4 regions of the Paenibacillus sp. FSL H7-0943 genome follow, and region 4 is predicted to be linked to each of the others. Evidence: riboswitches for the same ligand, from Rfam matches in the RefSeq annotation. Region 4 holds a riboswitch; each other region holds the start of a gene.
What was found. Region 4 has a riboswitch for cyclic di-AMP ahead of NSQ55_RS00545 (C40 family peptidase). Riboswitches for the same ligand answer to the same signal wherever they lie in the genome.
Positions count from the first base shown of each region.

Region 1 (8,061 bases), 1.1 Mb from region 4:
TGGACGGTCCTTTTTTTACGAGTCCAATCAATTTCTTAACGATACAAAGCGGCTGCGTGATTATGCCAGATTGATGTCCTCTGTGGGGATCAACGCGATTTCGATTAACAATGTGAATGTTCATGAGCTTGAATCTCTATTTATAACGGAGCAATATTTGCCTGATATCGCGTTAATTGCAGGAATATTCCGCGTATACGGAATTAAGCTATTCCTCAGTGCTAACTTTGCCAGTCCGATACAGATCGGAGCATTGGAGACAGCTGATCCACTGGACCCAGCGGTGCGGCAATGGTGGAAAGATAAGGCTGGTGAGGTTTATCGAGTGATCCCTGATTTTGGCGGGTTTGTGGTCAAAGCAGATTCAGAAAATCGACCAGGGCCATTCACTTACGGGCGTGACCATGCCGATGGCGCTAATATGCTTGGAGAAGCACTGGAGCCGTTTGGCGGAATCGTGATTTGGCGTTGTTTCGTATATAACTGCAAGCAGGATTGGCGTGACCGTAAGACCGATCGGGCCAGAGCAGCGTATGATCATTTCAAACCATTGGATGGCCGATTTAATGATAATGTAGTGCTGCAAATCAAGAATGGACCGATGGATTTTCAAGTCAGAGAACCGGTATCTCCGCTGTTTGGCGCACTGGAACATACCAATCATCTGATGGAGTTTCAGATTGCTCAAGAATATACGGGGCAGCAGCGGCATCTCTGTTATCTTGTTCCACAGTGGAAAGAAGTCCTTGATTTCAATACTTATGCCAAAGGGCAAACTACGCTTGTGAAACATATTGTGGACGGATCGGTGTGGGGAAATAAGTATAATGGTGTGGCTGCTGTAACTAATGTTGGGGATGACATGAACTGGACGGGGCATGGGTTAGCTCAAGCTAATCTGTATGGATATGGGAGATTAATTTGGAATCCGGAGCTGACGGCAAAGGAAATCGCTGAGGAATGGATTCGCCTTACCTTTGGCACTGATGAAGGTCTAGTGGCTGCTATTCGCGGGATGTTAATGGACTCATGGAGGATTTACGAATCTTACACAGCTCCATTAGGTGTGGGCTGGATGGTTAATCCGGATCATCATTATGGGCCGAATGTGGATGGATATGAATACGCCAAGTGGGGAACGTACCATTATGCGGATCATAAGGGCATTGGTGTGGATCGTTCAGTCAAATCGGGAACGGGGTATAGCGGACAGTATATGGGTCTTAATGCATCAAATTATGAGAATCTAGCGTCTTGTCCAGAAGAGCTGCTGCTGTTCTTCCATCATGTTCCATACACGCATGTTCTGCAATCGGGGCAAACGGTTATACAACATATCTACGATACTCATTTCGAGGGGGCAGAGCAGGCTGCACAGCTTCTAGCAACATGGGAATCACTTGAAGGCAGCATGGATAGTGGATTGTATGTGCAAGTGAAGCAACGTCTTGAAGAGCAAGCAGAGCATGCGCAGGAATGGAGAGATCGGATCAATACGTATTTTTACCGCAAGAGCGGAATTGAGGATCTTAAAGGCAGAAAGATTTATTAGATTTTGAACCGAGGGATGATGATAGTGAGCCTCACGATTAGAGCGATTTTGAAAGATTTAATGGGAACTGTGGAACAGGTAGAAGGGACTGTGGATATTCTGAACCCAGGGGAACCGGAAACTGAAGTCACAGGGATTATTACGGCCTTTTCTGCCACACAAAATATTGTGGAGCAAGCAATAGCGTTAGGAGCCAATTTGCTGATCACGCATGAAGGTGTATTTTATAGCCATCATGCGGCGAACGAGTGGTTAGAAGGTGATCCGGTTTATCATGCGAAAAAAAGTCTGATCGAACGATCCCCAATAGCTATTTTTCGTTATCATGATTATTGGCATCGGCAAGAGCCGGATGGGATTATGATGGGTTTGCTGCGAGAGCTGGATTGGTCAGACTATGTGGAAGAGCAGCAAGCGGCTGCTACGATCCTCACTATTCCTGCCATGACTGTACTGGAAGCTGCTCAGTATATTAAAAGTAAGCTAGGGATCTCTTATGTACGCGCTGCTGGTGACCTGTCTCTGTCCTGCAAACGCATAGGGATATTAGTAGGTTACAGAGGGGGCGGGACGATGGCTATTCCACTTTTTAATGATCACAATCTTGATTTAATTATTGCTGGAGAAGGACCAGAGTGGGAGACTCCGGAATATGTGCGGGATGCAGGGCACCAAGGCAGATCTAAAGCGCTCATCATGTTAGGTCATGCGGAGAGTGAAGCGCCGGGGATGAAATATTTAGCTGAAATCTTAGCAGACAAATATCCCATGCTTCCTACCCGGTTCATTGCTGAACAACCCATCTATCAGATGGTTTAATCTGGGGAAATTAAGAGTACGGAATAAATAAACATATTATGGAGAAAATGAAGGGAAACAGGTCACTGAGAAAGGAGTGTTTCAATGGAAATTCCTTTGGAGGCTGATGAAGTATTAAGTCGGATCAAAAAGCTGCAAAGCGACGGAAGCTCGATCAGTAAAAAACAAGTAAAGCAAAGCGACCCAGAGCTTATGAGAAGTGCGCTGTTCTTTTTTCCAAGCTGGGAGCATGCATTGAAAAACGCCGATCTTTTGTAGCCATAGTATTGTAAAAGGAAGCTAAGTGGACAGGGGGATATCTCTGATTCTGCTTAGCTTTTTTCTTTTTTATGAAATCATTCGTGCTGTTCATGTGAAATAATATTAACAAGCTTGCCAAACGGATCGGGGACATAGAAACGACCAACACCCCAAGGTACAGAAACTGGCCCAATATTGGTATTGAAGATTGTCGTTTCTTATTAAATAGGAAAGTACTGGTGAATCACCCCCTTTTTCGCTTGCTTCAGAGCTGTTTTTCTAAAGAAAACGAGTAAACAAGAGCAAAAGAAAGAGAAAATGAAGAGTATGCTTAATATGAAATGAAAAGCATTGCTTTCAACATTATTTTGACCAGAGCCCTCCTTTACAAGAAAACCTTACAAGAGTATGATTCATCTCAGAACTGAGAATTATCTTAAATTTACAATTACATAAGCAATCCGCTTAATTTCCGTTTCTGGAAAGCGGGGGAACCAACAACTGGCAGCCGATGTGAGAGTCGGCACTGGTTATGGGGTGAATCCTGTTCCGGGTGCATAATATGCATCCCTGCAGGTAGGGCAACTCTCACTGCCCGAATCCGACAGCTAACCTCGTAAGCGTATGGAGAGAGGATGAATGGCGTGTTTAGTGATGAATAGCCACAGAGAATCCCTCTGTGGTTTTTTGCTGCGTTTTTAAGCAGATATAGTCGTAGAATTTATTATGAAAGAGGTGTTACCTTTGCCTATCGCTAAACTGAACGGAACTTCGCTCTATTATGAAATCAATGGAACTGGCACTCCGGTTGTGTTTATCCATGGACATGGATTAACACACAGTATGTTCAAACCACAGCTGGAGTATTTTTCCGATAAATATAAAGTGATTTTGTGCGATTTACGGGGGAATGGCAAGTCTGGTAAACTGCTGGAGGCCCCACATGAGATTATTGAGACGCAATGTCTGGATCTGATTATGCTGTTGAATGACCTAGGTATCCGTGAAGCAGTTTTTGTAGGAATCGCCTATGGTGGCTTAGTCGTTCAGCATATTGCCAAACAATATCCTGAGCGTGTAAAAGCCATTGTGGTCGCGGATAGCTTTTGTAGGACTCACGGATCAACAATAGTAGGGAAAATACAAACTATGGCAGCATATTGTAGTTTACTAATGTATTATCTCCCAAGCGAGCTGGTGTTGCCTTCGATTCGGATGATGTACCGAGAGCGCTGGAGTCTGGCCTACAATGAGATTAGAAGAGGGCTGCTGGACAAACGTCCCCGGGAGCTATATCGGCAAAGGCTGGCTACGAGCCATGTTGATTACACCAGATGTTTAAAGGCTTTTAAACGTCCCGCTTTATGTATTGTAGGGGACTTCAATGAATTTGGAGTGAATTGTATGAAGGAAATGGTGTCTCAGCTGCCACATGCGCAGTTGGCGATTATTCCGAACGCATTAGATCCAAGTAATCTGTGCCAACCGGAGCAATTCAATGCGATTCTTCAACGTTTCTTAGAGAAGCAGCAGGGTACTCAGCAGATTAGCTGATCTATTGGGAGACCTTCACAAGCGAAGCGTTTAAGTGAGAAAAAAGACGACCCATAGCCAGGGAGCACGAGCTGGCTATGGGTCGTCTTTCTGGGAAGAACTTTAGGGGAATTCTCCCTAAAGTGAAGGAGATTATGGCTCCTAGAACATGGATTAGGGAGAAATTCCCTAATAATAGGATGTTTTTAGGGAGGATTTCCCTAATATAATGGACATCCAACTAAAGGCTGGCTTATCAGTAGTAAAATCTACGAATGAGCCAGCCTTTGGTTATTTTACTAACCGATGGATGTTGAACATTTACAAGCATATTGTACCTAGAACGCCACTTAATGTCCCCACCCTACCACAGCATCAAATATAGCTCACCCGACGTGGGAAAGAACGGTAGACCTAAGTAGTGATGGTAAGTGTATAGAGGAAGGCGTAACAAGCAGCACATCTGCTACTCTTGCATTTTGTACAATGCGATCTACTCGTGTAAGATTAAGATAATTCATACTAAAGGAGCTGAGTCATGATGTCTCAAGCTGAAACTATAAAACTGACTTCATTATCTTCAAAAGGGGGCTGCGGCTGCAAAATCGGTCCCGCTGATCTCATGCAGGTTATTCGCAGTCTGCCACCAACTGTTCCTAACCCGGATCTACTTGTAGGTCTGGACACTAGTGATGATGCAGGGGTGTACCGTTTAAGTGATGAATTAGCGTTAGTGCAAACTGTTGATTTTTTCACGCCGATCGTGGATGATCCCTATTCATTTGGTCAAATTGCAGCAGCCAATGCATTAAGTGATATTTATGCGATGGGTGGAAAGCCGCTTACGGTGCTTAATATTGTGGCCTTCCCTATTTCTGTTTTAGATAAAAGCATTCTCGGTGACATTTTGCGCGGTGCAGCGGATAAAGTACAGGAAGCAGGAGCTACTCTTGTGGGCGGACATTCCATCGACGATAAAGAGCCCAAATTCGGATTGGCCGTTACGGGCCTTGTGCATCCTGACAAAGTAAGAACGAATGCGGGCGCCAAGGTGGGAGACAAGCTGATTCTAACGAAGCCTATCGGTGTGGGGATCTTAACAACTTCCATTAAAAAGGATCAGCTATCTTCTGAAGAAACCACACGCCTTACGACAGTAATGTCTACTTTGAATAAAAAAGCGGCTGAAATCATGGAGCCTTATGATGTACATGCTTGTACAGATGTTACCGGATTTGGGCTACTGGGACATGCCTCGGAAATGGCTAAAGGGAGCGGCACGGGCCTGATCATTCGTCAAGGCGATGTACCGATGCTGCCAAGAGTAAGAGAGCTTGCGGAACAGGGATTTGTTCCAGGAGGCACTAAGAATAACTTTGCCCATCTGGAAGGCAGCATTCTTTATCCGGAAGAGATGGACCAACTAAGCCGCTATATTCTATGTGACGCTGTGACTTCTGGCGGACTGCTGATCTCTGTGGCCCCTGAACAAAGCGAAGATTTGCTAAAAGAGTTAGTAGATGCAGGGGTAGAAGCGGTATTGATCGGAGAGGTAACGGAAGAGCATCCGGGTCAGATTACGGTTATAGCTGCTGTGGAATAACTGTTGTATATCAGCTTAGAGCAAATTATGAAGGTTAGCCACCAGAGGAGAGAGCATATTGTTTCAGGACATTACACTGGAAGAACTTAGAGTGTTAAAAAACAAGAAGCAGATCACCATTATTGATGTTAGATCTCCTTCTGAATATAAAGATGCAACGCTGCCGGATAGTTTGAATATTCCTTTTTTTGATGATCAGGAACGGGCTGAAGTAGGGACGTTGTATAAACAGACAAGTGTGCAGGCCGCGAAAGAACGTGGTTTGGAGATTGCTGCGGCAAAACTGCCTTCTTTTGTCAAAGAATTTGCAGCGATTCAAGGAGACAAAGCAGTATTCTGCTGGAGGGGAGGTATGCGCAGCCGTACAACTGCGACCGTACTCTCTTTAATGGATATTCATGCTTATCGGCTGATAGGCGGCTATAAGGCTTATCGTAAATGGGTGCTCGACGAATTGGAGTCCTATGAATGTAAGGCGAAGTCTTATGTGATTCACGGAAATACAGGCACAGGTAAAACCAATCTGTTACACCGTCTGAAGACACAGGGGTATCCTGTTCTGGATTTGGAAGGGATGGCAGGTCATCGCGGTTCTATTTTTGGTGAGATTGGCCTTCGTGCGAACAATCAAAAAACGTTCGATAGTCTTCTTTTAGAGGAGTTAATTAAGATCGGAGATTCTCCTTATGTACTATTTGAAGCGGAGAGCAAAAAGATTGGTAAGGTAGTGATGCCCCCATTTATGGCCGAGCAAAAAGAGAGCGGAACGCAGATCTGGATTGAGATGCCTTTGCATGCCAGAGTGGAGCAAATCCTTGAGGATTATCGGCCAGTAGAATACAAGGAGCAATGTATTTCTGCATTTCGGAGTATTAAATCCCGAATTCATATCCCTATTGCGGCAGAAATCGAGCGATGCTTGCAGGCAGATTTGTTCGGCGAAGCTGTGGCGCTGCTGCTAGAATATTACTATGATCCTAGATACGATTATACGTCCACTCAGTATGAAGGCATTGAGAGAGTTACTTTTAAAGTGAATAATCTGGATGAAGCTGAGACTGCTGTGCGTTCTTTTTTAAAACGTCAGGAAGTATAAGTTTCGCGTTATGGTTAAAGGGGGCTTTACTTAATATGATCTATTTAGATTACAACGCTACAACACCAGTAGATAAGGAAGTAGCAGAGGTTATGATCCCTTATCTTTACGGTCATTTTGGGAATCCTTCAAGCAGTCATTCTTTGGGGCGGGAAGCTAAACTCGGAATAGAGCAGGCAAGAACACAGGTGGCTGATTTCCTGAATTGTGCGCCGGGTGAGGTGCTTTTTACCAGTGGGGGTAGTGAGTCTAATAATACTGTCATTAAAGGAGTAGCCCAAACGTATCGCCATAAAGGTAATCACATTATCCTGTCTGCTATTGAGCATCCAGCGGTAATTAAACCTTGTCAGTACCTGGAGCAGATGGGATACAACCTGACTTATGTACCTGTTGACTCGTATGGAATGGTGCAGGTTGACGATGTGAAAAAGCAGCTCACGGACCAAACCATTCTGGTCTCCATCATGCACTCTAATAACGAAACGGGTACGATCCAGCCGATCAAGGAAATAGCTGAGGTCTGCCACGAACGGGGCATTCTTATTCATACAGATGCTTCACAATCTGCGGGAAAAGTAGACCTCGATGTAGCGGATTTAGGGGTGGATTTTCTAACGCTTGCAGGCCATAAATTATATGCGCCCAAAGGCATTGGAGCATTGTACATTCGGGACGGCATTCACATTGAGCCTTTGATACACGGTGCGGGCCATGAACAGGGGCGAAGAGCGGGGACAGAAAATACACCCTACATTATTGGCTTAGGAAAAGCCTGCGAGCTTGCTGCTGACTCTGATTCTAGAAAAAGAGTTAAGCAAGTTACGGAGTATTTCTATGGAAGACTGCAGGAGTCTTTTGGCGAAAAAATTCATTTGAATGGTCATAAACACAAGCGCTTGCCTAACACCCTTAACGTTAGTTTTCTTGGAGCAGTGGGTCATGAAATTATCGATTCTCTGGAAGCTGTGGCTGCTTCAACTGGCTCGGCGTGCCATTCCGGTGAAACGTTGATTTCGCCTGTTTTAAAGGCTATGCATGTGTCGGAGAACATTGGACGGGGAGCGGTTCGTTTTAGTGTGGGACGATATACGACTACAGCGGAAATCGATGAGGTCATCGATAAGCTGAAGGTGTATTTGTTATAAGCTGAAATCGTATTAGTTGTGAGGTTCGTTTTTGCAAACAGTGACAAAGTGTGAATCCTAGTGAACGGAC
Region 1 is NZ_CP150148.1:5,890,006-5,898,066, reverse strand. Features, by position in the region: gene NSQ55_RS25740 (alpha-glucuronidase family glycosyl hydrolase) at 1-1,552, shown strand, start outside; gene NSQ55_RS25735 (Nif3-like dinuclear metal center hexameric protein) at 1,571-2,371, shown strand; gene NSQ55_RS25730 (hypothetical protein) at 2,456-2,629, shown strand; cyclic di-AMP (ydaO/yuaA leader) riboswitch at 3,064-3,250, shown strand; gene NSQ55_RS25725 (alpha/beta hydrolase) at 3,356-4,165, shown strand; gene selD (selenide, water dikinase SelD) at 4,686-5,747, shown strand; gene mnmH (tRNA 2-selenouridine(34) synthase MnmH) at 5,806-6,843, shown strand; gene NSQ55_RS25710 (cysteine desulfurase family protein) at 6,879-7,991, shown strand.
Region 1: it holds a riboswitch for cyclic di-AMP, as region 4 does, so the genes downstream of both, NSQ55_RS25725 (alpha/beta hydrolase) here and NSQ55_RS00545 (C40 family peptidase) in region 4, are expected to answer to the same signal.

Region 2 (8,061 bases), 2.4 Mb from region 4:
GCCGATTCAAGCTCTATAACGCGTACAACCCAGGACTATACCCTTCTCATATTTACTGGAGGGAACGGACAATTGAACCTCGATGATCAAAGCGTGATACTAAGTACGGATAAATGTTATCTACTATCTCCTGGAATCTCCTATAGTACGGACAACCAGGAGCTGACGTTGTATTATTACCTCATCACCTTTACAGCAATTTATACAACCGAGCATCCTAAACGATATTCTGGAGAGCTGCTTTCCGGCAGACGGGAGTTAATTGTGCACCCGTTCACCAAGGTAATCCGACTAGTCGAAGACCTGCTCATGAACAGGAATAACACCGATGATGTACAACAATTCAAGCGACAATTAAAATTCCAAGAATTGCTGCTGCTACTTTTTGAGCATAATTACCCTTCCAAACACCTGCCAAGTCCTACGGAATCCGTAGAAAAGACCATAACATTCATTCAGGAGCATTATACAGAGAGTATCACCGTGAAGCAGTTAGCTGAACTGGCGGGAATATCAATCTGGCAATATACACCGATCTTTCAGCAGCTTACGGGTAAAAAGCCGCTTGAATACCTGACGGATCTGCGCATTAATCATTCCAAACGATTCCTGCAGGAATCGACTGAACCACTGCGGGAAATCGCCAGACTGGTCGGCTTCTCGGACGAATACTATTTCAGCCGCCGCTTTCGGCAAAAAACCGGAGTTACACCCGGACAATATGCACATCAGCAAAGTCGTAAGCTTACCGTCAAGGATTGGACGGGTCATGAGGTGGAGATTCCAGAGCGAGCGAAACGTATTGTCTATCATGGCGAAACACTTGGCGACCTTCTCGCGTTAGGCGTAAAGCCTATCGGTGGAGATGAAGCGTTCGCCCGGAACAGCGTCTATAAACATCGGCTTAAGAAGCTCGCCAACGTCGGGTTTCCACTGGACCCGCAGTTGACCGCTTCCCTAAACCCAGATTTGATCATTTTGGCAAATAGTGATGAAAGAGCCTACAGAGCAGTTTCTGGTATCGCTCCGACACTCACCTTTGATTCCTTTGCGCCTCTCGACAACCGAATGCGGACATTAGGCAGTTGGCTAGGTAAACAGCGCGAAGCCGAAGCATGGCTGGAGTCATTCACAATCAAAAACGCTGCCATGTGGCAGCAGCTTTACACGACAACCCTTCAAGTTGGAGAAACCGCCTCTGCTTTGGTCTATGATCATGGAGATCATCTATATGCTATGGGAATGTCCGGATTCTCCACTGCGCTTTATGCCCCATGTGGTTTACAACCGACCGAAGAGATCCAGGCCATATTGGACGAAGAGTTAGGGTTCGCCGAAGTTGATCCAACGCGACTGCCTGCCTACGCCGGAGATCATATCTTCATGCTCATTCCGGAACGCAAAGACTCGCGAGCTGCGATGGAACGATTACTAGACAGTTCACTTTGGAACAGTCTCCCGGCAGTACGTCAGGAACATGTTTATCTGCTCGACGGAAGCAAATGGAACTCTAGTGATGCGTTAACCCGGGAGAAGCTGCTAACGCTGTTGCCAAAACTACTCGGCGGAAGTAGCGCTAGCAATTAAAGGTGAATCTAGGATTCTCTTTTGACTTTTCAAAACTTCATAGGGTATACTTTATCTACGCTTAATTTCCAACTTTTACAGTTGAAAAGCGGGGGAACCAGTTAATTGGGGCGAATCATTGAGCATTAGAATGTAGGGTACCATCTTACCCGAGTCCGTCAGCTAACCTCGTCAGCAGTGGATGGGTCTGCTTTTCATGTTATTTACATAACCAGAGACCCTTGCTAAGGGTCTCTTTTTGTGCTTTTTTTGGACCCTGCTGGCAGTAGATTGGCCTTTGACACTAAGGCTCCCTCATTTCTCACACTACGAGACAAAGGAGAGATGTACGTGCAAAAGGTAAAGTACTTCACGGATATTAACAAAATAGCTATGTTGTCTGAGCTGGAAAAAGAGAATCTGAAAGAAATTACGGACAAATTTGTTTTTCGTGTAAATGACTACTATCTGTCTTTAATTAACTGGGATGATCCAAATGATCCCATCCGTAAGCTGGTTATTCCTAACGAAGGTGAACTGCTGGAATATGGGCGCTGGGACGCCTCCGATGAGGACACGAATTATGTGGTACCTGGTTGTCAGCACAAGTATAGAACAACTGCACTGCTGATTGTATCCGAGGTCTGCGGGGCTTATTGCCGCTACTGTTTCCGTAAGCGTCTGTTCCGAAATGACGTGAAAGAGGCGATGGCTGATGTCTCTCCGGGCTTGGAGTATATCGCAAAGAATCCGGAGATTAACAACGTACTTCTTACGGGCGGGGACAGTTTAATTCTCTCCACACCGAAGCTAAGATCCATTATTGAAAATCTAAGAAGCATTGAGCATGTTAAGATCATTAGACTAGGTTCCAAAATTCCCGTATTTAATCCGATGCGGATCTCTGAAGACGAAGAGCTGCTGGAGCTGATTCGTACTTACTCTACCGAAGACAAACGAATCTATGTTATGGCGCACATCAATCATCCTCGTGAAATCACACCTGAAGCCAAAAAAGCATTTAAAGCTCTCCACAACGCAGGGGCAATTGTCGTAAATCAGACCCCCATCCTCAAAGGCATCAACGATGATCCCGTTATTTTAGGGGAACTACTGGACCGGCTTTCATGGGCTGGCGTTACACCCTACTACTTCTTTGTGAACCGGCCCGTAGCCGGAAACCGAGATTTCGTATTACCGCTCGAGCAAGTCTATCAAATTGTAGAAGAAGCCAAAGCCAGAACCTCAGGACTTGGCAAAAGAGTACGCTTATCCATGAGCCACACCTCAGGAAAAATAGAAATTCTCGCCATTGATAACGGGAAAGCCTATCTCAAATACCATCAATCCAGAGATCAGGAATACGGAAAATTTATGATTCTAGATTGTCCAAAGGACGCCGAATGGTTCGATGACCTGCCTGGGAATGAGCAATATTGGACCCCACCTGTGAAAAAAAACGATGCTATTATTTCTGTTAATGATTTATCAGGCGAGCCTGCGGATTTAATCTGTAAATAGATTAATCAGCTCTGTCAGACTCTGTCATAGGATATTTCTTCATCACCAACAACAAAACTCCTCCCGCCCAAAATTAGCCCGAAAAAATCTATGATATAATCACGCTGTAACACGAAATGGACTAATGGGTGGGAATGCACACATGAAATTGGAACGATTGATTTCTATGATCTATAAACTATTGAACCACGAAGTTTTATCTGCCTCCAAGCTGGCTGAAGAGTTTCAGGTTTCCCAGCGAACAATCTATAGGGATATCGATGTGATTTGTGCCGCTGGCATCCCGGTCGTATCGTATCAGGGTACTAAAGGTGGATATGGCATCATGGACGGATATAAAATGGATAAAAGCCTGCTCCGTTCGTATGATGTCACTTCTCTGATTACTGTACTTAACAGTCTTTCTTCCGTGTTTGAAGATGAGCATACGCAAGGAACCATTGAACGGCTGCAAACGATTGGAACGGAGCCACAGACCTCTAGTCTCGCGGTGGATCTTGAAACCCGGCGTACGGATCCTGACGCACTTCCTCTTTTACGTGCGGCTATTGCGGAACGAAATGTTGTCCGTTTTGATTACATCAGTGTAAAAAATGAACGTACAACCCGTGAAATGGAACCAGTAAAGCTTCATTTTAAATATAGCAACTGGTACATCTATGGTTATTGCCGGGCTCGGCAGGACTATCGGGAGTTCCGACTTTCCCGGATGCTGAATTTGTTCCTGACGCAGGATACCTTTCATTCGCAACATGAGGTACCCAAAGAGGCCGGCTGTTCAAACAGGGCAGATCAGGTGGAGGAAATAGTGATCCGGGTAGGCCCTGAGGCTTTGGCAGAAGCTTTGGATCAGTTTCATCAAGTCGACAAGGAATTTCATTCCGATAAAAGCATGACGATGCGAATTCCTGTGTATAAGCCATTGGAAGCACGTTGGCTTTGGTCCATTCTGCTGAGTTTTGGCAGCGGCGCCGAAGTCCTCGAACCCCCTGCATTGCGAGGTATTTTAAAAGAGCAGCTTCAAAACACACTCAAACTTTATGAAGAAGTATGACAGTCTGATGTCATACTTCTTCTTTTATATTAACTACAGTAACAAAAAACAAATCCATGACCATTCAAAAGGAGAATGTACGAATGACAAATTATCCAGTAGAAATGTTTAAATACCACACATGGGCAAACCAAACTATCCTGGGGAGAATCAAGGAACTCCCGCCTTCTGTGCTAAGTCAAGAAGTGAACAGCTCATTTCCCACCATCGCTCATGCCCTTAGCCATATCTATGCGGTTGATACGATGTGGTATCTTGTATTAACAGGCACTGCCATGCCAGAGGCTTTTCAACAAAGTATCCCGCTAAATTTGAGCATTCTAGATTCTGTGGATGAATACGTAAATATCTTTGCCCAGCTATCAGAACAATACAAAGCATGGTTACACAACCAATCCGATTTGGAGCAAACCATTCTGCTTGACAATCCATTCGCCGGAATCCGCCAAACACGCCAATCAGAAATTGTGTTGCAAGTCGCCAATCACGGGACTTATCATAGAGGCAATGTATCTACTATGTTACGGCAGTTAGGCCATGCTTCCACCATGAATGACTATGCTCTTTTTTGGTATCAGGTTCCTGCGGAAGCTATTTAATCTCGGATGGGCAAGACGCTCCACTCCATACCTAGAAAGGAAATTGTATTTTAATTATGGAGATTGAAAATCTAATTACAGTGAAAACGAGAGAAGATTTAAGAGTTTGGCTGCAGGAGAATTGTAAGACTGAACAATCTTGTTGGGTATTCGTTAGTATGACGCCAAACCCAGAAACGTTGCTATATTTGGACGTAGTTGAGGAATGTTTGTGTTTTGGATGGATCGATGGAGTGAAAAAGAAAATTTCGGAAACGGAGCTGGCGCAAAGACTCTCTCCCCGAAGCAACAAAAGCTCTTGGACTGAATTGAATAAAGAGCGTGTCCGCCGCCTCGAAAAGCTGGGGTTAATGAGTGCTGAAGGAAAACGGGTACTTCCTGATATGAACCCTGATTCTTTTATAGTAGATAAGATTATAGAGCAAAGGCTAAAAGAGGACAGGCAAGTATATGAGAATTTCACGGCCTTTCCAGCCCTTTATAAAAGAGTTCGGATCGACACGATCCAAAGCAATAAACATCAGCCAGATTTATTTAAGAGTAAATTAGACAAATTCATAGCAAACACTAAAGAAAATAAAATGTACGGGCAATGGCATGATAATGGACGTCTGCTAGATTATTAAGCTGCGCTAGATGCATGATCTCCTGCTGAGGCTTTCGGACTCCAATGACGCTATTTACTAATTTATCGCCTTTTCAGCAACTCATCGGACTCCAGCGCAGCTATTTCTTAGAAACAGGCTCTTATACGGTGATTTTTCCGCCATTAGGAGCTATGCGGTCCGATAATACTCCAAATGGCGGATTTTCCTGCTTATAAGGTGTGCTGGGTCCGATACGCCGAAGAATGATCATTCGCTGGGTCTATTGCTACTGTTACTGCTACTGTTACTGTTACTGTTACTGCTACTGTTACTGTTACTGCTACTGTTACTGTTACTGCTACTGTTACTGCTACTGTTACTGCTACTGCTACTGCTACTGCTACTGCTACTGCTACTGCTACTGCTACTGCTACTGCTACTGCTACTGCTACTGCTACTGCTACTGCTACTGCTACTGCTACTGCTACTGCTACTGCTACTGCTACTGCTACTGCTACTGCTACTGCTACTGCTACTGCTACTGCTACTGCTACTGCTACTGCTACTGCTACTGCTACTGCTACTGCTACTGCTACTGCTACTGCTACTGCTACTGCTACTGCTACCATGATCTCCTGCTGAGGCTTTCGGACTCCAATGACGCTATTTACTAATTTGTCGCCTTTTCAGCAACTTATCGGACCCCAGTGCAGCTATTCCTTAGAAATGGGCTCTTATACGGTGATTTTTCCGCCAATAGGAGCTATGCGGTCCGATAATACTCCAAATGGCGGATTTTCCTGCTTATAAGGTCTGCTGGGTCCGATACCGCCGAAGTATGATCATTCGCTGGGTCTATTGCTACTGTTACTGCTACTGCTACTGCTATTGCTACTGATACCATGATCTCCTGCTGAGGCATTCGGACTCCAATGACGCTATTTACTAATTTATCGCCTTTTCAGCAACTCATCGGACACCAGCGCAGCTATTTCTTAGAAAGGGGCTCTTATACGGTGATTTTTCCGCCATTAGGAGCTATGCGGTCCGATAATACTCCAAATGGCGGATTTTCCTGCTTATAAGGTCTGCTGGGTCCGATACCGCCGAAGTATGATCATTCGCTGGGTCTATTGCTACTACTGCTATTGCTACTGATACCATGATCTCCTGCTGAGGCTTTCGGACTCCAATGACGCTATTTACTAATTTATCGCCTTTTCACCAACTTATCGGACCCCAGTGCAGCTATTCCTTAGAAACTGGCTCTTATACGGTGATTTTCCCGCCAATAGGAGCTATGCGGTCCGATAATACTCCAAATGGCGGATTTTCCTGCTTATAACGTCTGCTGAGTCCGATACGCCGAAGCATGATCATACGTTGGTCTCCTGAGTCCGACACGCCGAAGAATGATCATTCGCTGGTCTGCTGAGTCCGATACCGCCGAAGCATAGTCTTTCGCTGTCTTTCGCTGTCTTTCGCTGTCTTTCGCTGTCTTTCGCTGTCTTTCGCTGTCTGATGCTACCGTATCCTAATCATCTGCGGATCAAACACCATTGACTCATGATCATCTCTTATTCCGAAAGTGCTAAGTACGCGCGAATGAGATTGGTTCAGACGTTCAGACGAAGTTTAGAGTTGAGAGCAGAGGTTTGGTTTAAGTTCAAAAAAAGAGAGGTACCCTAGCCATTTTCATGGCTTTGGGCACCTCTTTTATTAAGTTACAGCCCTTCAGCCAGAATCCGTTTCAGGAACATCCCTGTGTAGGATTCCCGCACTTCAGCAACCTGCTCCGGTGTACCTTCAGCTACAAGCTTACCGCCCACAACGCCACCTTCAGGGCCAATATCAATCACCCAGTCGGACTCCCGAATCAGCTCTAAGCTGTGCTCCACAACTACGACAGTATTTCCCGTATCAACCAATTTGCTCAATAAGGTATGGAGCTGCTTGATGTCTGACGGATGAAGGCCTGTTGTTGGTTCGTCAAGCAGATAGAGCGTATGGTTTTTGGAAGGTTTGCTCAGCTCTTTAGCCAGTCTAATCCGTTGCCCTTCACCACCGGATAAGGTTTTGACAGATTGTCCCCATTTAAGGTAACCGAGACCCACCTCACACAATGTCTCGATAATCCCCGCCATTTTGGCTTCCGACTTAAGAATCGGCAAGCTTTCCTGTACGGACATGTCCAGCAGATCCGAGATGGAATATCCATCATATTTCACCTGGAGAACCTCATCCGTAAATCTTCTCCCCTTGCATGCGTGGCATTTAACCTCCAGATCGGGTAAGAAATTCATGTCTACAGTCAGCACCCCAAGACCCTGACAGGTTTCGCAGCGTCCACCCGGTGTGTTAAAGGAAAAATGCTTGGAGGTCAGTTTTCTTTTTTTCGCCTCCGGCAATGCAGCAAACAGCTGGCGCAGATGTGTGAATACATCTGTATATGTCGCTACATTAGAACGCAACATTCTACCCATGGGCGATTGGTCAAAGATCACTATATTTCCAACCTGATCTAAGCCCGCAATCTCCGCACAGCCTATTTGCTCATGTTCTTTCGCACTGCCTTGCGCAAGAATATCAAAGACTAGTGTCGACTTGCCTGAACCCGAAACCCCAGTTACAGAAACTAGACAATCTAGAGGGAATGAAACCTCCGGGATATCAATATTCCGGTACTGTGCCTGTCGGATGGTGATTTGTTTTCCGTCACCTTTCCGGCGAACGT
Region 2 is NZ_CP150148.1:2,549,130-2,557,190, reverse strand. Features, by position in the region: gene NSQ55_RS10925 (AraC family transcriptional regulator) at 1-1,587, shown strand, start outside; cyclic di-AMP (ydaO/yuaA leader) riboswitch at 1,636-1,777, shown strand; gene NSQ55_RS10920 (KamA family radical SAM protein) at 1,918-3,087, shown strand; gene NSQ55_RS10915 (YafY family protein) at 3,230-4,141, shown strand; gene NSQ55_RS10910 (DinB family protein) at 4,225-4,740, shown strand; gene NSQ55_RS10905 (YdeI/OmpD-associated family protein) at 4,797-5,366, shown strand; gene NSQ55_RS10900 (hypothetical protein) at 5,558-5,956, opposite strand; gene NSQ55_RS10895 (hypothetical protein) at 6,091-6,231, opposite strand; gene uvrA (excinuclease ABC subunit UvrA) at 7,052-8,061, opposite strand, start outside.
Region 2: it holds a riboswitch for cyclic di-AMP, as region 4 does, so the genes downstream of both, NSQ55_RS10920 (KamA family radical SAM protein) here and NSQ55_RS00545 (C40 family peptidase) in region 4, are expected to answer to the same signal.

Region 3 (8,061 bases), 490 kb from region 4:
TATGATCGAGACACTTCGTAAATATATGGATGAGCACAACGCAACGATTATCATCTCCACACACATTGTGGATGAGGTGCGACGGCTGGCGGATTATATCGTCCTTATGCATCGGGGAGAACTGCTGGGTATGGCTGAAAAAGACAGTCTGTTCGGTGCTTGGACCGAGGTTTGGGTGAATGCTGCGGATGAAGAGGAGCTTGCGGAGTTATCGGCTGAGTTGCCAGGAGGCTTGCACTTTACCATGGATACACCGGGTGTAGCTTCTTTTATCATAGAACAATTTTCTGAAAACGAGAAACGCATTCATGACTTGGGCGTAAAGGTTATCAAGAGCCGCAGTTTGGAGCTGGACGAAATATTAAGTTTATGGACACAGGGTCATCGTCCTATTCTAATTGACCACAAGAGAGGGGACTAGAGAAATGGAAGCCTTAAAGCTGGAAAGTGTAGTTAAGCAATATGGAGAAAAAACCGCAGTAAACGGAATTAACCTAACCGTAGGTAAAGGGGAAATTTACGGATTACTGGGGGCGAACGGCGCGGGGAAAACAACCACGATGCGTATGGTGCTCGGCCTAATCTACCCTGATGAGGGCAATATTTTGTATAACGGAAAACCTTTCAACAGTGAACTGCAGCAACTTATGGGTTATCTGCCCGAAGAACGTGGACTATATCCTAAGGTGAAGATCAGCGATCAAATCGTTTACTTGGCCCGCCTGCGTGGGATGTCAGCTAGTGATGCAGATAAGAGCTTGCGCTATTGGCTGGATCGATTCGAGGTTCCGGATTATTACAATAAAAAAATAGAAGAGCTTTCCAAAGGAAATCAGCAAAAAATGGGCTTTATCGCCGCTGTCGTTCATAAGCCGCAGATTCTGATTCTAGATGAAGCTTTCAGCGGGCTGGATCCAGTAAACGTGGAGCTGCTGAAAGATACGGTCAAAGAATTACGTGATTCGGGAACAAGTATCCTCTTCTCTACGCACCGGATGGAGCATGTGGAAGAGCTATGCCGTAACATTACGATTCTCGATCGATCCAATACGGTCGTTCAAGGGGATATCCGCACGATCAAGAATGGCTACCCGCGGGAAGAAGTATTGCTGCGTACAGCTAATGAGGTAAAAGGTCTGGAGTCCATCGCAGGTGTTACAGCAGTTAAACGGCTGGAGCGTGGGTATCTGTTATCGATCAGTGAGATCGGTGCAGCACAGCGTATTTTACAGCAGGCGATAGCACAGGGTGAAGTGGAGCATTTTGAAATCAAGGAACCTACGTTAAACCAAATCTTTATCAGAGCGGTGGGTGAATCTAATGAATAAGATGGGGACAATTATCGGCTTTACCTTTAAAAATAAAGTTAGAACGAAATCATTTATGATTACTACTTTGATTCTAGTATTATTGCTCAGCATAGGGATGAATCTTCCCTATATCATCGATCAGTTTAAGGGTGATTCGGCCAAAAGTGAAGTTACTCAAATTGCTGTGATTGCTGAAGAGGGAAATCAGGTTGCAGAATTGTTGAAGGCTTATACTGCGCCAGAGGGCATGCCACAGGCTAAGATAGTACAATATGCTTCTGCGGAGGATGCCGAGTTAAAGAAAGCATTAGATGAAGAGACCGTAGAAGGTTATGTTACTTTTGCGGAACCTACTGGTGAAGGGCTTCCACCCGTTACTTATCATAGTAATGATGGGGAACTAAACGGAGATGTGCAAGTTTATCTCCAAAATGCACTTCAGCAAGCAAACACACAATTCATCGTTGGCGACAAGCTGACCTCTGAACAGATTGCTGCAATGTCAACGCCTGTGCAGATTACTACACAACAGCTTAACGCAGGCGGTGGCAGTGAAAGCTCTCAGGAGGACACTCCAGCCATTAACTACATTATCGTATATGCCATGCTTATGTTGTTCTTTATGTCCATTATGATGACAGGCAACATGATTGCCGCAGAGATAACTTCTGAGAAAAGCTCGCGGATTATGGAGATTCTGATTACAAGTGCCTCACCTTTAGCGCAAATGTTCGGTAAAGTTATCGGTGTTTTCCTAGTAGGAATATTGCAAATTGGGATCTTTGTCGCAGCGATCGTCGTCAATTTGACGCTCCCGCATAATGCGACTGTATTGGCTGATTTTGATCTCGATTTAGGCCAGCTCAATATTAACTTGCTGCTCTATGGATTTGTCTTGTACGTATTAGGTTACTTCCTCTATGCCTTGATGTATGCGGCTGTAGGTTCGATTGTCAGCCGTACGGAGGATCTCGGTCAGGCGGTAATGCCAATCATGATGTTAGGCTTCGTAGCGTTCTATGTTCCACTGTTCAGTATCTCCAATGCAGATACTCTAGTGGTTAAGATAGCGAGTTATGTGCCTTTCACCTCACCATTGACGATGCTGCTCCGAATTGGTGTCGGCGAGGTGGCGATCTGGCAAGTCATTGTATCGCTGCTGATCCTGCTTGTGACTACCTTCATCTTCGGATGGCTGGCAGCCAAGATCTATCGTACCGGCGTACTGATGTACGGCAAACGCCCAAGTATTAAAGAAATCAGAAAAGCAATGAAAGCTTACAAGATCTAAGAAGACCTCATATAACTTTTAAGGAGTGCTAATGATGTCTACAAGCGAACAATATACCATTATGCTTTTAATGAGTTCGGTATCGCTGGCTACGGTTAGTAGAATGCTTCCGGATGGCTCCACTTTTATGGATTTCGTTCAAGGCGTATTGACTGGTGTTGCTATAGTGGGGATGTTGGCAGGATTGTGGATGTACGGTAAGGCGCGTAAGAGTAAAGTGTAATAGTAGGAACTGAATTTTCGGGGGTATCCTAACAGCCATTTATGGTTGCTGGGATATCCCCGTTTTTGAGTTGGCAATCTCTTTGTATACGAGCTGATATAGCTAACGGACCCAGCAGCACTTAAATGCAGCAATCATCGAGATTTAGCAAGATATCGGACACTATAGTCGCTATTGGCATGAAAAATGGTGAATTAGTAGCTCTTTTAACCAAATAGTTGCACTGGAGTCCGATACTATGCTCAAAAGGCGATAAACGTGCAAGTAACGTCATCTGGGTCCGTAAGCCTTGTCTTGGTGGAAGATGATTAGGGCTTGCTTTAAGACGATCCGAGACGTTCATCGCTCGGGATTTTTACTTTCGGACTCAGAAGGCGTTATTTGGCGATTTCAAGGTCTTTTGAAGGGGGTGCGGACTCCAGTGATGCTATTGAGTGGAAGTAGGCGTATATTTGGTGCTCTATAAACAATTAGTGACTCTGGAGTCCGAACGCCGACCATATTTGAGGAAAAGCTTCAATTAAAGGCTCCTGAGTCCGTTAGATGCTTCATACGCTTAAAGATTGTCTGAATTCTAGTCAGAGACTAAATTATAGAAAGATTTGCGCTCGTTAGTACATCCGCTTGGGCGGTCATCTGCTCCCGTACAGCTCTAAGCTGTGCTTTCAATGCAGGAACACTTTTTTGCAGAATAATGCTTATTTGAGAAAGAGGCAGCTTTAAGCCGTACCACAATACCTTCACAAGCTGTTCCTCCCAAGGTAATGCCTTAGCCGATAGAAGCGAGCGCCGGGCAAAAGAATCAGCACACTGGCGAATACAAGTGCGGTAAGCGTGGATAGAGAATAACTGAGGATCGAATTCATCCTGACGATATATTTTATGAAGCTCTGTGAAGGTGCGGATAGTAATCTTGTCTGCCTCATTAGATTGTTCTAACAACATGGAACTAAGTACGTAGACTTCATTAGTATACTTTTGAACACACTCTGCAAATTTAGTACTGTAGGTGGACTCGGGAGGTAAGGGGTCAGGCATGGTGAACACGATCCTTTCAGATTGAGAGATTTGCTTGAATCTATAATATAGAAAAGTAAGAGATGGATTTATTGATGAGATCGGCGGTGTCTGGTTCCGGGCAACTGTGTTTCTGCTGGGAGGCAGTGGATAAAGCTTTTGAAGGCTTGTAGTAGAGCCGTTCACTTCTGGAATTGCTCCCCCCTGCTGCAACACTGTACAGACGCCCTTGCTGAATATGCCCTGCCAAGGATTTACCCTGGAGCTTGGCCTTTAAATCCTGCAAAGCACCCTGAACTAGCTCAAGCTTAACCTGCTCCCAATCTGAACCTTCGCGGCGGACCTTATCCAGCGCTTCTTCAAGACGGCAATGACAGATGGCCCGTAAAAAAGAACTCCATTTAATAAGATCGAAATTTTTGGTGTTGGCAGAGATCAGACAAGCCCCCCAACTGCAGCCTCCCTTACAGGTGAGCTTCAGAATACCATAACGGCAGCCTTCAGCCCCTTCCATTCCATAGTGAATAGGCTCGGGTTCATCCAATACAAATACTTCAATGCGGGATAGTCTGCGCTGGTCCATAGTAGGGTTCCTCCTTAGATTTCCAAAAGCTTTAAGTCAACATGATGAGTGACACTAGCCTTTTCTACACAAGCGAGCATCTCCATTTTATTCTCACAGACTGCGGTATGCTCTAGCCATAGTCGGAACTTCTCTTTTCGTATAACAGATAGATGTAAGGGAAAGGTGCTGCGGGATCTCAAGACATACCAACCGGCGCTTACATCTTTCCAAGGCTCCTTGAAGGCTGTAAACCACGGGAGCTTTTGGTGTGATGACCAATCCTGCTGCTGCTGTTGTTCTCGAATTTTTTTATATATCTCATATACAATCTTAGAGTCTAAACAGTCTTTACAAGAAGAAGGTGTGCTGAACTGGCGAAGGGCTTGGATCTGGTTCTGGCCAAATGCATAGCCTACAATGTACCTGTGATTATGTTCTTCGAACCACAAGGCCCCGAAACAAACGTAATTTAGACTTATCGGCTCAAGCAGCCCTTGATGTATCCCTAAATAATAGTGCTTCAAAACATTCACCCCATCCAGCGTGCTATCACCTAATAAGCTTAGGTAACGCAAAAACCGCAGCAAGAGGAGGACCTCTGCTGCGGTTTTGGATTACAGGCAGATATACCTGGGCCAAAGCGTGGCGGATCAAGGGTCTCTCTCTTTACGCTTACGAGGTTAGCTGTCGGATTCGGACGGTGAGAGTCGCCCTACCTATTGAGACTTATGCAGTCTCCTTTGGATTCACCCCAAGTAGGCCAGATGGCCTGATGGTTCCCCCGTTCCCTGCGAATGCAGGAACTCAGCGTTGATTGTTTTTCATGAATTAGATTCAACCCGAATCATACTCTTTTCAAGATTTTCTGTAAAAAACGGAAAATGTTCTTTTAGAGCAATTTTAACCATATCCTGCCGACTACGACTGAAAAACGAGGTAAATAGGTATTTATGGCGTGTTATCGCGCCTCTTTCTCGCTCAGCCTCAGCTTCTTGCGTTTCTACCTATAATGGGAATTTGCAGTATTTTCGCTCTAAAAAGGTGAATAAAATCACATGTACTATAGATAGCGATTAAACGCTCCAAACTCGAGTAAACAAGAGATATAGAGAGATTAGATATCAAGTAAGCGCTATCTAATGGGAAAATAGTTTTTAATTTGCATTATTTTGGCATCATTCAGGTTTTACAAGTCTTCGTGCATAAGAGTATGATTACTCCTGTTTCAACGACAATCGAATATTTGATCCGCTTAATTTCCGGTAAGGAAAGCGGGGGAACCAACAATCGGCAGCCGATGTGAGAGTCGGAAGCCGATTATGGGGTGAATCCTGTAGAGGGTGTGAGTGAGCTTGCATCTATACAGGTAGGGCGACTCTCACCGCCCGAATCCGACAGCTAACCTCGTAAGCGTATGGAGAGAGGATGAGTGCAATGTGACCGCTAGCGAGCCACAGAGGAGATCCTTTGTGGCTTTTTGCTGTGCTCTTAGAAGCAAAGCATTTATGGAGGCCTCCCCTAAGAGGTCGCTAAATTCATCATTAGCGGTATTTGTAAGGCAGCGTCTAATGACGTGACACAACCGAGCTTTAGGTTGTGCCCGAAAATGACGATAGGTCAACATCCTTTCGGAGATTTTCGTTGCCTCCTTGTTGTAAATGAGCAGGAGGAGAAAAAAAGATGACGGATCAGAATGAATATGTGCTTGTATGTGCGCCTACAAAGGCGGGAGAACATTTCATTAAACTTCTGAAGTTCAGGGGTATTAAGATGGCGGGATTAACCAACAATGTGGCTGAGAAAGCTTTACTTGAGGAGCTCGGGATTGAGCAGGTTATTCTAGTGGATACCCGCCATCAGAGCACTTGGTTTCGCCCATCGTTCCCGGTAGGCAGGGTATATCTGTTTGAGAGCAGCTTTCCGCTTTGCTGCCGCTATATTCAGATGTGCCGTACCTGGACGACACAGCCGATTTTTGTGATTACAAGTTCAATAAATCCTAGATTGGTCTATAAAAGACTTGGTGCGAGCTATGTAATCTATTCCCATAGTGGTGATGCTGATTTTCTAATCGATAGATCACCTCATCAAGGATAATGGAAGGAGTGCGGAAGATATGATGGATCTGTATATGGTGGCTTCGTTAGCTGTAATTTACGGGTTATTTTATGGCTTTATGCGCTGGTGCGCAGGTGTAGTTGAGGATACGGGGAGGGATAAGCTGTGATTCTAGTAATCGCTGTTACCCTACTGTTGTTTATATATCTGGTTTACGCGTTGATTCATCCTGAGAAATTTTAAGGAGGGGCATTCATGGGCATTTTGCAAATAGTCGTCGTAATTGTAATTCTCATCTTGCTGGTCAAGCCGATGGGAACGTATTTATATCATGTATTTTCTAACGAACCGAATCGTACGGATCGCTGGTTTGCAGGCACAGAGAAAGGTATTTATAAGCTGATCGGCCTGAAAAAACGGGACGGAATGTCCTGGAAGAAGTATGCACTCAGCTTTGTTTTAACTAATATCGTACTGGTTGCTTTCAGTTATATTTTTCTGAGATTACAGCGGGGATTGCCGCTGAACCCGAATGGAATTGCCGATATGGAACAGACGCTTTCATTCAATACGGTGATCAGCTTTATGACCAATACGAACCTGCAGCATTATAGCGGGGAGACGGGACTATCGTATTTTTCACAAATGGCAGTCATCACGATGATGATGTTCACGTCTGCAGCGAGCGGATTTTCTGTTGCGGTTGCTTTTGTCAGAGGGATTACAGGACAGAAATCAGTCGGGAACTTTTTCGAGGACTTCGTAAAAGCACATATTCGTGTATTCATTCCATTAGCTCTGCTAGTTTCATTGGTGCTGGTAGGATTGCATGTGCCACAAACGCTCAAGCCATCGCTTGAGGTCACTACACTTGAAGGGCAGACGCAACAAATCGCTATCGGTCCAGTCGCTTCTTTGGAATCAATTAAACACTTAGGTACGAATGGTGGCGGCTTCTTCGGAGCCAATTCAGCACATCCTTTTGAGAACCCTAATCCACTTACGAACGTTCTGGAGATTCTCTCTATGTGGATGCTGCCAGCCTCTTTGCCATATATGTACGGATTGTTCGCTAAGAACAAACGTCAGGGCTGGGTGATTTTCACAGCAATGATGACCTTGTTCGTACTACTGCTGGGATTGAATTATTATGCGGAAACCAAAGGCAATCCAGCTATCAATGCGCTGGGGATCGAGTCTTCGCAAGGCAGCATGGAAGGTAAAGAGGTACGTTTTGGTATCCCGCAATCTTCGCTGTTCACTTCGGTAACAACGGCAGCTACGACAGGTAGTGTTAACAATATGCATGATACGCTGACACCGCTGGGTGGCATTACCCCTCTGGCCCTAATGATGCTCAACAACGTCTTTGGGGGAAAAGGTGTCGGACTAATCAATATGCTGATGTATGCCATCATGGGTGTCTTCTTATGTGGACTAATGGTTGGCAGAACACCAGAGTTTCTCGGGCGAAAGATAGAAGCCAAGGAGATGAAGCTAATTGCGATTGCTATCCTTGTGCATCCGTTCATTATCCTTGTACCAACAGCAGGTGCGTTCTTAACGGACTTGGGCAACGGTTCCATCACGAATCCCG
Region 3 is NZ_CP150148.1:604,489-612,549, forward strand. Features, by position in the region: gene NSQ55_RS02695 (ABC transporter ATP-binding protein) at 1-421, shown strand, start outside; gene NSQ55_RS02700 (ATP-binding cassette domain-containing protein) at 426-1,328, shown strand; gene NSQ55_RS02705 (ABC transporter permease) at 1,321-2,601, shown strand; gene NSQ55_RS02710 (hypothetical protein) at 2,633-2,824, shown strand; gene NSQ55_RS02715 (hypothetical protein) at 3,410-3,862, opposite strand; gene NSQ55_RS02720 (hypothetical protein) at 3,903-4,424, opposite strand; gene NSQ55_RS02725 (hypothetical protein) at 4,439-4,993, opposite strand; cyclic di-AMP (ydaO/yuaA leader) riboswitch at 5,062-5,226, opposite strand; cyclic di-AMP (ydaO/yuaA leader) riboswitch at 5,646-5,835, shown strand; gene NSQ55_RS02730 (hypothetical protein) at 6,087-6,503, shown strand; gene kdpA (potassium-transporting ATPase subunit KdpA) at 6,720-8,061, shown strand, end outside.
Region 3: it holds a riboswitch for cyclic di-AMP, as region 4 does, so the genes downstream of both, NSQ55_RS02730 (hypothetical protein) here and NSQ55_RS00545 (C40 family peptidase) in region 4, are expected to answer to the same signal.

Region 4 (8,061 bases):
AGCTGGAGGTATGGGAAGCATTGGCTGAGGATCTTTTCTTTGCGCTGGGTAATGAACCTATGATTGAGGTGGGGAGCGGCGTAATTATTTACGATAAGGACACGCACCGCATTAATATTTTAGTTGGCGAAGAGGATTTGGCTTCAGTGGTTTTGATTTAGGTTGAGGAGACGTCTGGACGTAATTTGCCCGTAGTTAGTAGCCCGTGTTAAAATTGATAAAGCCGAGTTATAATCGCTGGGATTTGTGAATACATTAAATCGAAAATATCGCCATTATCCTGGCACATCCCTTGGACCTCAGAAGCTAAGGGATGTTTTGTTTAAAGCCTAAGACAAGTAAAGGGAACTGCGCACTTTACTGCAATTTTTTGTAAGGGAGGAAACGAATTGTTATTTACGGAAGAGGAACTGCGTGAGGAGATCACCAAGCTAGAGGGCTGGAAGCTGGAAGATAACGTTATGGTACGAAAATATATGTTCAGCCAATATATGAAGGGCATTGCGTTTGTTGATGAAGTAGCCACGATTTCAGAAGCCTTCGATCATCATCCACATATTACGATTGATTATAAAACAGTTACACTGCGACTTGAATCTAATGAAGAAGATGGGATTACGGCTCTAGATCTTCGAGAGGCGCATCAATTTAATGAAGCCTTTGAAAAAAATCACTAGTTTAGCCGAAATCATAAAATAAACGCCCGTGCAGAGATAGTCACCTATCTCATACACGGGCGTTTTTAGTTGCTTGGGTGGGTTACTTTTTCTCTGAGAGCCAGAGTGCGACGTTGGCGATCTCTTCAGGCGCTAGTTTCTCCTTAAAGGAAGGCATTTGGCCACGTCCTTTAGTGACGATGCTATAGATTTCCTCAGCGTCATGCTGGCCACCTTCATTCTGAAGACTTGGTCCAACTCCACCTTGAAGCTGATCGCCGTGACAGGTGATACAGCTGGCTTTCACGGTTGCTTCTGCCTTTGCTGCGTCCAGTTGAACTACCGGCATCGTGGGCTTATTTTCTTCCGCTACCTCTTCTTTACCCGGAAGTGTAAACATGAGTACTACCGCAAAGGCACAGGCGGCAAAAAACAAACCGCTCATGATCCATTTCTGCATCCCAATTCGTCCCTTCTATGTAAGCTGCTCCCTACATTATAGCTTATGGTGAAGCGTTATCATAGGGTTTGTGACAAAAAAATGAACGAGAATACAATCATTCTCATGAAATATATGGTATTTAATATCATTTGTCATAGACCATGCAATAAAAAGGTTTGTCTCCTGTAGGTGTGCGGCGTTCATACGTATCTGTAATCGTAAATCCACATTTTTGATAAGTTCGAATGGCGCGTTGGTTCCAGGTCAGGACTTCTAGATCTATCTCACGATCAGGATAACGATTCAAGGCTGTCTGGACGATGGCATCTACGAATAGTTTGCCTAAACCATGGCCGCATAGATCGGGGCGCATCCCAACTCCTAAACGAACGACTCCTTCCATCGGGAACAACTGTGCGAATCCGCACAAAATCTCTTGTTCATTTAATATGGAGATATATTGTTCCTCCCGGAGCTGCGGATCGCCAAACTCGATGCCAAGAGCCTGCATCTGCTCCCACGGCATCCAGCCATAAATATTATATGGGGGCGTATAGCTCCACTTACAAATAGCTTCTCCGTGAATTGCCTCCATAGGAACAACATGAAAAGTTACCGAGGGATTTATCATAAGGTCAACGATCTCCTTTCACGAGGACATTGCTATATTACTAATTATATACAAAATGGGGGAGGTTCGACTCAGAAACTTTATATGAGAGGAATGTTTTACAAATTATGAGAGGGGTAAATAAGTAATAAGACAAAAAAACAAGCTCTCCTCCAAGAGTTACCTTGGAAAAGAGCCTATGTACGTTACTTATTGAACATCATCATTGTCTTCCGATTCAGCAGCAACCGATTGGTAAGCGTCTGTGCTCATAATGCGCTTAGCACCAACGTAGCGTTTCACGTAGTAGCTATCACTCAGAGAGCTAATCGTAACACCGCGTGAGGTAGAAGCGTGTGCGAACTTACCTTCACCGACATAAATGCCGACATGGGAGACACCTTTGCCACTTGTATTGAAGAATACAAGATCTCCGGCTCTTATATCATCACGGGAGATTGCTGTGCCCATTTGATATTGGGAACCTGATTGGTGTGGAAGGTTAATGCCAATCTTATCAAACACATACATTGTAAATCCGGAGCAATCAAATCCGTTAGTGGATATACCGCCGGATACGTATTTAGTACCGATGGCCTTGTCAATCACTTTATCCATTTTTGAATCTGCGAAAGCGCTTCCTGCTCCGATGGTGAGGATGATGGAAAAGCTTAGTACTGCTGCTGCTAACTTCTTCTTCAAAAGTGTATACCCCTTCCAAATGCCTACGAGGTTAGCTTAAGGGTTCGGTTGAAGGTCCCCTATGACCCCTCTATATAATGGAGGTCAATTCACCCAAAGTTGGTTCCCCCGTTTTCCTAATAGTTAGGAAACTCGGCTCATACTGTTGATTAGGATTAGCTTGTAATCAATACATGACAAAACCTTTGTAAATAACAACTTAATGATTACAAAAATGTTACTAAAATCTCACTGCGCTAATTGTAACAAACAGAAAGCCGCTTGGCAATCGTTTTTAACATATTAATGCAGAAAAATTGGCATTTTTACGGTAGAAAGGCATATGTAAGCGTTAATAATGACCTAATTTTTAATATAATTGCAATTTTTATCAAATAAACGTGTTTCAATCGGGCTCTAATAGTGTAAAAATATATTATGGAAAAAGAAAAACCCGAATTTGATTACGGGCATAATCAGATTCAGGTTCATATAGTTGTAATTATGAGGTTATAGTTGTGAGGAAGGTTTCAATCGAAGGCTACAGCTTGATAAGCTGAAGTACTCATTACTCTTTTAGCGCCAACATAACGATTGGCCCAGTAGGCCTGACTGAGTGAAGTGATGGTTACTCCACGCGAAGAGGACGATTGTGCGAATTTTCCGTTTCCAACATAAATGCCGACATGGGATACTCCATTGCCAAGTGTGTTAAAGAACACTAGATCACCAGAACGCAGATTGCTTTTGGATACAGCAGTTCCAACGCTATATTGAGCTTTTGATGTACGAGGTAAAGTAAGACCCACATTCTTGAATACATATTTTGTAAATCCAGAGCAATCAAATCCGGCAGTGCTTGTACCTCCGGTTTTATAGGCAACTCCAATAGTCTTTGAGATTACAGTGTCCATCTTAGAGTCGGCAAAGGCGCTTCCTCCACCAATAGATAATGCCATTACAAGTCCTAGCGCCGCAGCGACGCATTTTTTTCTTAAATTATGTCTTTTCAAAAGATGTACTCCTTCCAAGGCCTGCGAGGTTAGCTTAAGGGTTCGGTAGAAGATTCCCTATGATCCCTGTAAAGCGAGATCAATTCACCCAAAATATGGTTCCCCCACTTCCCGGTGCAAAGGAATTAGGCGTGTTAAGCACCAAGAGAATGACGTTTCGACAGTTACACTTACGATAAATACATTTAGTTATGTAGGAATCGTTTCAATTGATTACAAAATTGTTACTAATAGCACAGGACTTATTGTAACAGAGCTTTTATGATTTTGCAAATACTCTTAAGTTATCCGTAATGAGAAAAAGTCCCAGCTCCTGAATACAGGAATTGGGACCTTTTTATTATGTCAAATAAGGTTAATTTATTGTGGAAATGCTTTGCTACACCATAGATGATATTGTGCAGAGATTCCCCACATTTTTAAGAGCGTAGAAGGTAGTGGTGAGATTTGCCGTATTATAAGTGCCGGCAGGCCGGGACAGAACAGACCCGTCAGTCCGCACACTAGCAGTAAGAGCAAGCCTCCCGCACCAAGTACAATGGAAACACCTATAGCAGGAATCAGTGACCGCAAGCAGATGAACAGTGAGGAGAACATTCCTGTACCGCCGGTGTAACCAAACTGCATATATAGAAGAAACAGGCGCACGATAAAAATATATATAAGCCATGCCAATACGTATGGTACTAAATGAAGTAACAAAGTGTAGTTAAACAAAGAGGATAAGAACAGCCCGTACATTTTTGGAGCAAGCCAGTAAAGCGGCAGCAGGGTCAGAACCCATTCGATTAGGCTAAAGACTAAGACAGGTAGTCCATAGATCTTCATGCCAGGGAAAAAGAACAGTCCGCGCTCGCCCCTTCGCTCCTGGTGGAGCTCATGCAGCAATCCTGCCCTTATGAAAGGAGAAAGCAGAAGTCGCAAGACAACAAGTCCTAGAAGCATCCATAACCAAGTGCGTATCGCAGGGTCAGTATTCAAGCTGAACTGTCCCTCGATATAATACAACAGTCTGCCCATACCGCTGCCGCCGGCGTCTTTATCTGGATAGCGCAGTAGAATTGGAATAATAGCAGATCGGATGAAACCATACATAAAGTAGCCCCAGAGCAGTCGGTAGATGAAGAGCAGAATTAAAATATAAAATTGCTCCTTCATGCTTTGCCAGCCGCGGGTTATCGATGTTCTCACAATCATTCACCTCACCAGACAAGAGTTCCGAGCACGGTTTCAAGTAGTTTAGTTACACTTAACGTCCAGCGAGAGAGCGTCTTGGGCTCTATTTCCGCCAGCCTAAAGTTGTTTAAATGTTTGCTCTCCAATAAGATGGAATGCTCAGGGTCAATCTCAGCAGAGAGAAGAGGCTTATCGCTTAACAATTGAAACGTAGTCTCTGCTCCTTCACCGTTCCAGACCCGCTGCACCGAAGAGCTGTCGGCGAATGTGAATTTCACGGGAACATCAACGTAATGGCTCCCTTTATTTGAAATCTTCACTAATGATTCGTAGCTTTGAGCATCGCCGCTGTTATTTTTTTTAAAAGTAATCGTATCTACTGAGAAGTCAGGCGCACCATCACCATAAATGTAATCATCGAAATATGCCTGCCATGATTTTTTGGTTACCTTCTCAACGACTTTCTGAAAATCTGACGTAGCGGGATGCTGGAAACGGAACTTACGAGCGTAGGAGGACATGATGTTGTTCATTGCTTTGGTACCTACCTGGCGTTCGATATCTTTAAGTACAAGCTTGCCGCGGATATAAACATTTCGGCTATAGGAATCCGCCCCTGCATATTTCCACGTTTCCAGATTTAACGGCTCAGGTATAGTCACCAGGCTGGCCTGTAAAGGCAAATTAGACTTGATACCGTATTCTTGTTCCATAAGTCTGTCTTCGGCATAGGAAGTAAAGCTTTCATCCAGCCAAGCCTCTTCGAATTCATTACTGGCTACCATACCGTAGAAGTATTGATGGCCGATCTCATGAATGACGGTTCTTTCAAGTGAGGTATCTGGAGAAGAATCTGCGGCCCCAAAGGCTGTAATAAGGGTAGGATATTCCATTCCTCCAGCGCCGTTTCCCTCCTTAGGTGGGACGATAATAGACAGCGTAGAGTAGGGATAAGGGCCATACCATTTGCTGAAGTAGGTCAGGGCAGCCTTGGCAGCTTGAAGGTAACGCTCTTGTAAGTCTTTGTGCAGTGGGTCGAGATACACCTTAATTCGTACTCCAGGCACTTCCGGCGTAGAGAAAGCTTCCTCTGCTACTGTAAAATCAGGGGATGCAGCCCAAGCGAAGTCGTGGACATCATCGGCGTAGAACTGATATATTTTTTGATCTTGTTTGAGCTTGGCATTTTTTACAGGAAATCCGGTCGCAGCCACCGTATAGTTGGAAGGAACGGCAATCGTTACATTAAAGATGCCAAAATCACTGTAAAACTCAGAGGTCCCGTGATACTGATGCAGGTCCCAGCCTTCTTCTTTAACTCCGCGTGTGCCCTTAGGCTCGTATACACTAAGCTTAGGGAACCATTGCCCAGCCATAACGAAGTTACCTGAAGCACCCATGCGAGCAAAGATTTTGGGCAGCTGGACTTCATACTGAAGCTTAAGTGTTACACTTTCCCCACCATTAACAGGCTGAGGAAGATGTACCTTTAGAAGCGTCTTATCGTTGATATTGCCGTCATCAGGTTGAACATATTGCACTCTTTGCATTAGCGAAGTTCCCTCTGTCGTGCGCAGATCGGTCAGCGTCATATTTCCGAAGCCGTTCTCAGGCATGCTGTCGCCTCTGAGCGTCCCCCCGGATTCCTTCATAAAGGTGGTATCTGATGAGGCAAATGCATTTGGATACATGTGAAAATATAAATCACTTACTGGCTTTACTCCGGGGTGTGTCCAGGTTACTGTCTCAGAAGCTTTTAAGGTTTCTGTGTCAGGAACAAGCTGGACATCAATGTGATACTCGACTACCCGCTGGCTTAAAGCCTCCTCTGCCGGGACGGGTGCGCTCTCAGGCAATACCTGCTGTGGTACGGCTGCAGGCGCTGTGCCGCTGGAGGACTTGGCCTCTTTTGAAGCAAAGCTAGTAACAGAAGCTGTTGAGCTATCCCCTGAAAAGGCCCATATTCCTCCTCCCAGCAGCGCGAGGATGGCCAGGGTCGCAAAGATGATGTACTTTAATGACAGTGACTTCATAGTGTGATTCCTCCCGTGACAAGCATCTACGGGATGTATATGTTTGCAATCGCCGCATTATTAGCTAAAATTAAATTATTCGTAAGAGGAAGGGTGTGCACTCGTGGACAACATACAACCGGAGGGCAAGAAACAGATTGCCTTAAATATTGTGAACGCTAAAAGTAAACATAAAGGCTTTGGAGCAGGCTCTATAGATCTCAACAACGTTTCACCTGTCATTATTGATGGTGATGTGGCGGTTATTGATATCGGTGCCATGCATGCCAAGAGCAAGGTGGAAAAAGGAATTAAATTTTCCATGAATCGTGAAGATATACCGAATGGAAGACAGGTTTGGGTGGTATGGGTAGCGGTAGACCGTACATTGGAAGCTCAATTTTATGGTGGAATCACAGCCTGTGAAATGTGGATTGATACAGAAGCGCGCCGCGGATGGAAAATTCTTGCCGAGCATGTCAATAAGCTGGATGCAGCTCTTAAACGCAAGATCGATGTGGCAGGGCTTGGAGCCATTGAGAAGTCGGCGCTCAAATCCCTTCTGATCTCTCATAATGAAGCATGGTGGAATGCATCCTCAGATGAGCTTAAAGCTGCACTGACTGAATAGTATAGGAGCCTTCAGAAGGGTTATCCGATATAGAAAAAGCTTCGACCTCCGGAAATAGGAGCGTCGAAGCTTTTTTAATTTATGATTTGCTTGTACTGCTAAGCTTGCGTTTGAGCTGACTCACTCTGGCTTGGCTAATCCCGAGGATTTCTGCAAGTTCTTTTTGGTTGGCATAGGGATGATCTTCAATAGCTTGTTCCAGACGTTGGCACATTTCCTCTGTCTTCGACTTTCGGATGCTGGTGTTGTGCTCAGGTGCCTCAACAACAAAATCCTCACGTGACTCTGGCAATTGAGACATGCGTTCAGGATCGACAATTTCTTTTAGACAGCTGCTACAAATAAACTGCTCTTTATAGTAGGTGACATGGTCGTGGCTTCTGCAAAATGTACACTCTGTCGAGGTGTACTTCCTAAGGACGATGATTTTTTCGTCTAAAACAAAAAATTCGATAGGATCACCAATGTCGATATTACGCGTCATACGGATTTCTGCGGGAACCACAATTCTCCCAAGACTGTCTAAACTCCGGATCATGCCTGTATCCTTCATCCCATGTCCCTCATTTACATCATTATATTTTGGTTTCTAATAACTATTATAGCAGTAATTGAGAGTTAAGAGAATGGGGTAAGCATAATAAATAAAACGGTTACATCCCTTATGTGATAAGTGATATTTGAATTTGGAAATCCTGTTGTTACTACAATATATAACTTATAAAAAAAGAAAAACCCCTTCAATATAAATGAAGGAGCTAATTCAACCACCAGCGTTTAATGTTCTTCCATAGGGAACGATTCTCTTCAGCAGGATCTACCTTGCTTTGTGTGTCATCG
Region 4 is NZ_CP150148.1:111,518-119,578, forward strand. Features, by position in the region: gene NSQ55_RS00520 (hypothetical protein) at 1-161, shown strand, start outside; gene NSQ55_RS00525 (4a-hydroxytetrahydrobiopterin dehydratase) at 390-677, shown strand; gene NSQ55_RS00530 (cytochrome c) at 760-1,116, opposite strand; gene NSQ55_RS00535 (GNAT family N-acetyltransferase) at 1,244-1,729, opposite strand; gene NSQ55_RS00540 (C40 family peptidase) at 1,919-2,371, opposite strand; cyclic di-AMP (ydaO/yuaA leader) riboswitch at 2,416-2,558, opposite strand; gene NSQ55_RS00545 (C40 family peptidase) at 2,920-3,348, opposite strand; cyclic di-AMP (ydaO/yuaA leader) riboswitch at 3,406-3,544, opposite strand; gene NSQ55_RS00550 (hypothetical protein) at 3,763-4,593, opposite strand; gene NSQ55_RS00555 (M1 family metallopeptidase) at 4,605-6,611, opposite strand; gene NSQ55_RS00560 (YwhD family protein) at 6,715-7,221, shown strand; gene NSQ55_RS00565 (AbrB/MazE/SpoVT family DNA-binding domain-containing protein) at 7,301-7,774, opposite strand; gene NSQ55_RS00570 (PBP1A family penicillin-binding protein) at 7,980-8,061, opposite strand, start outside.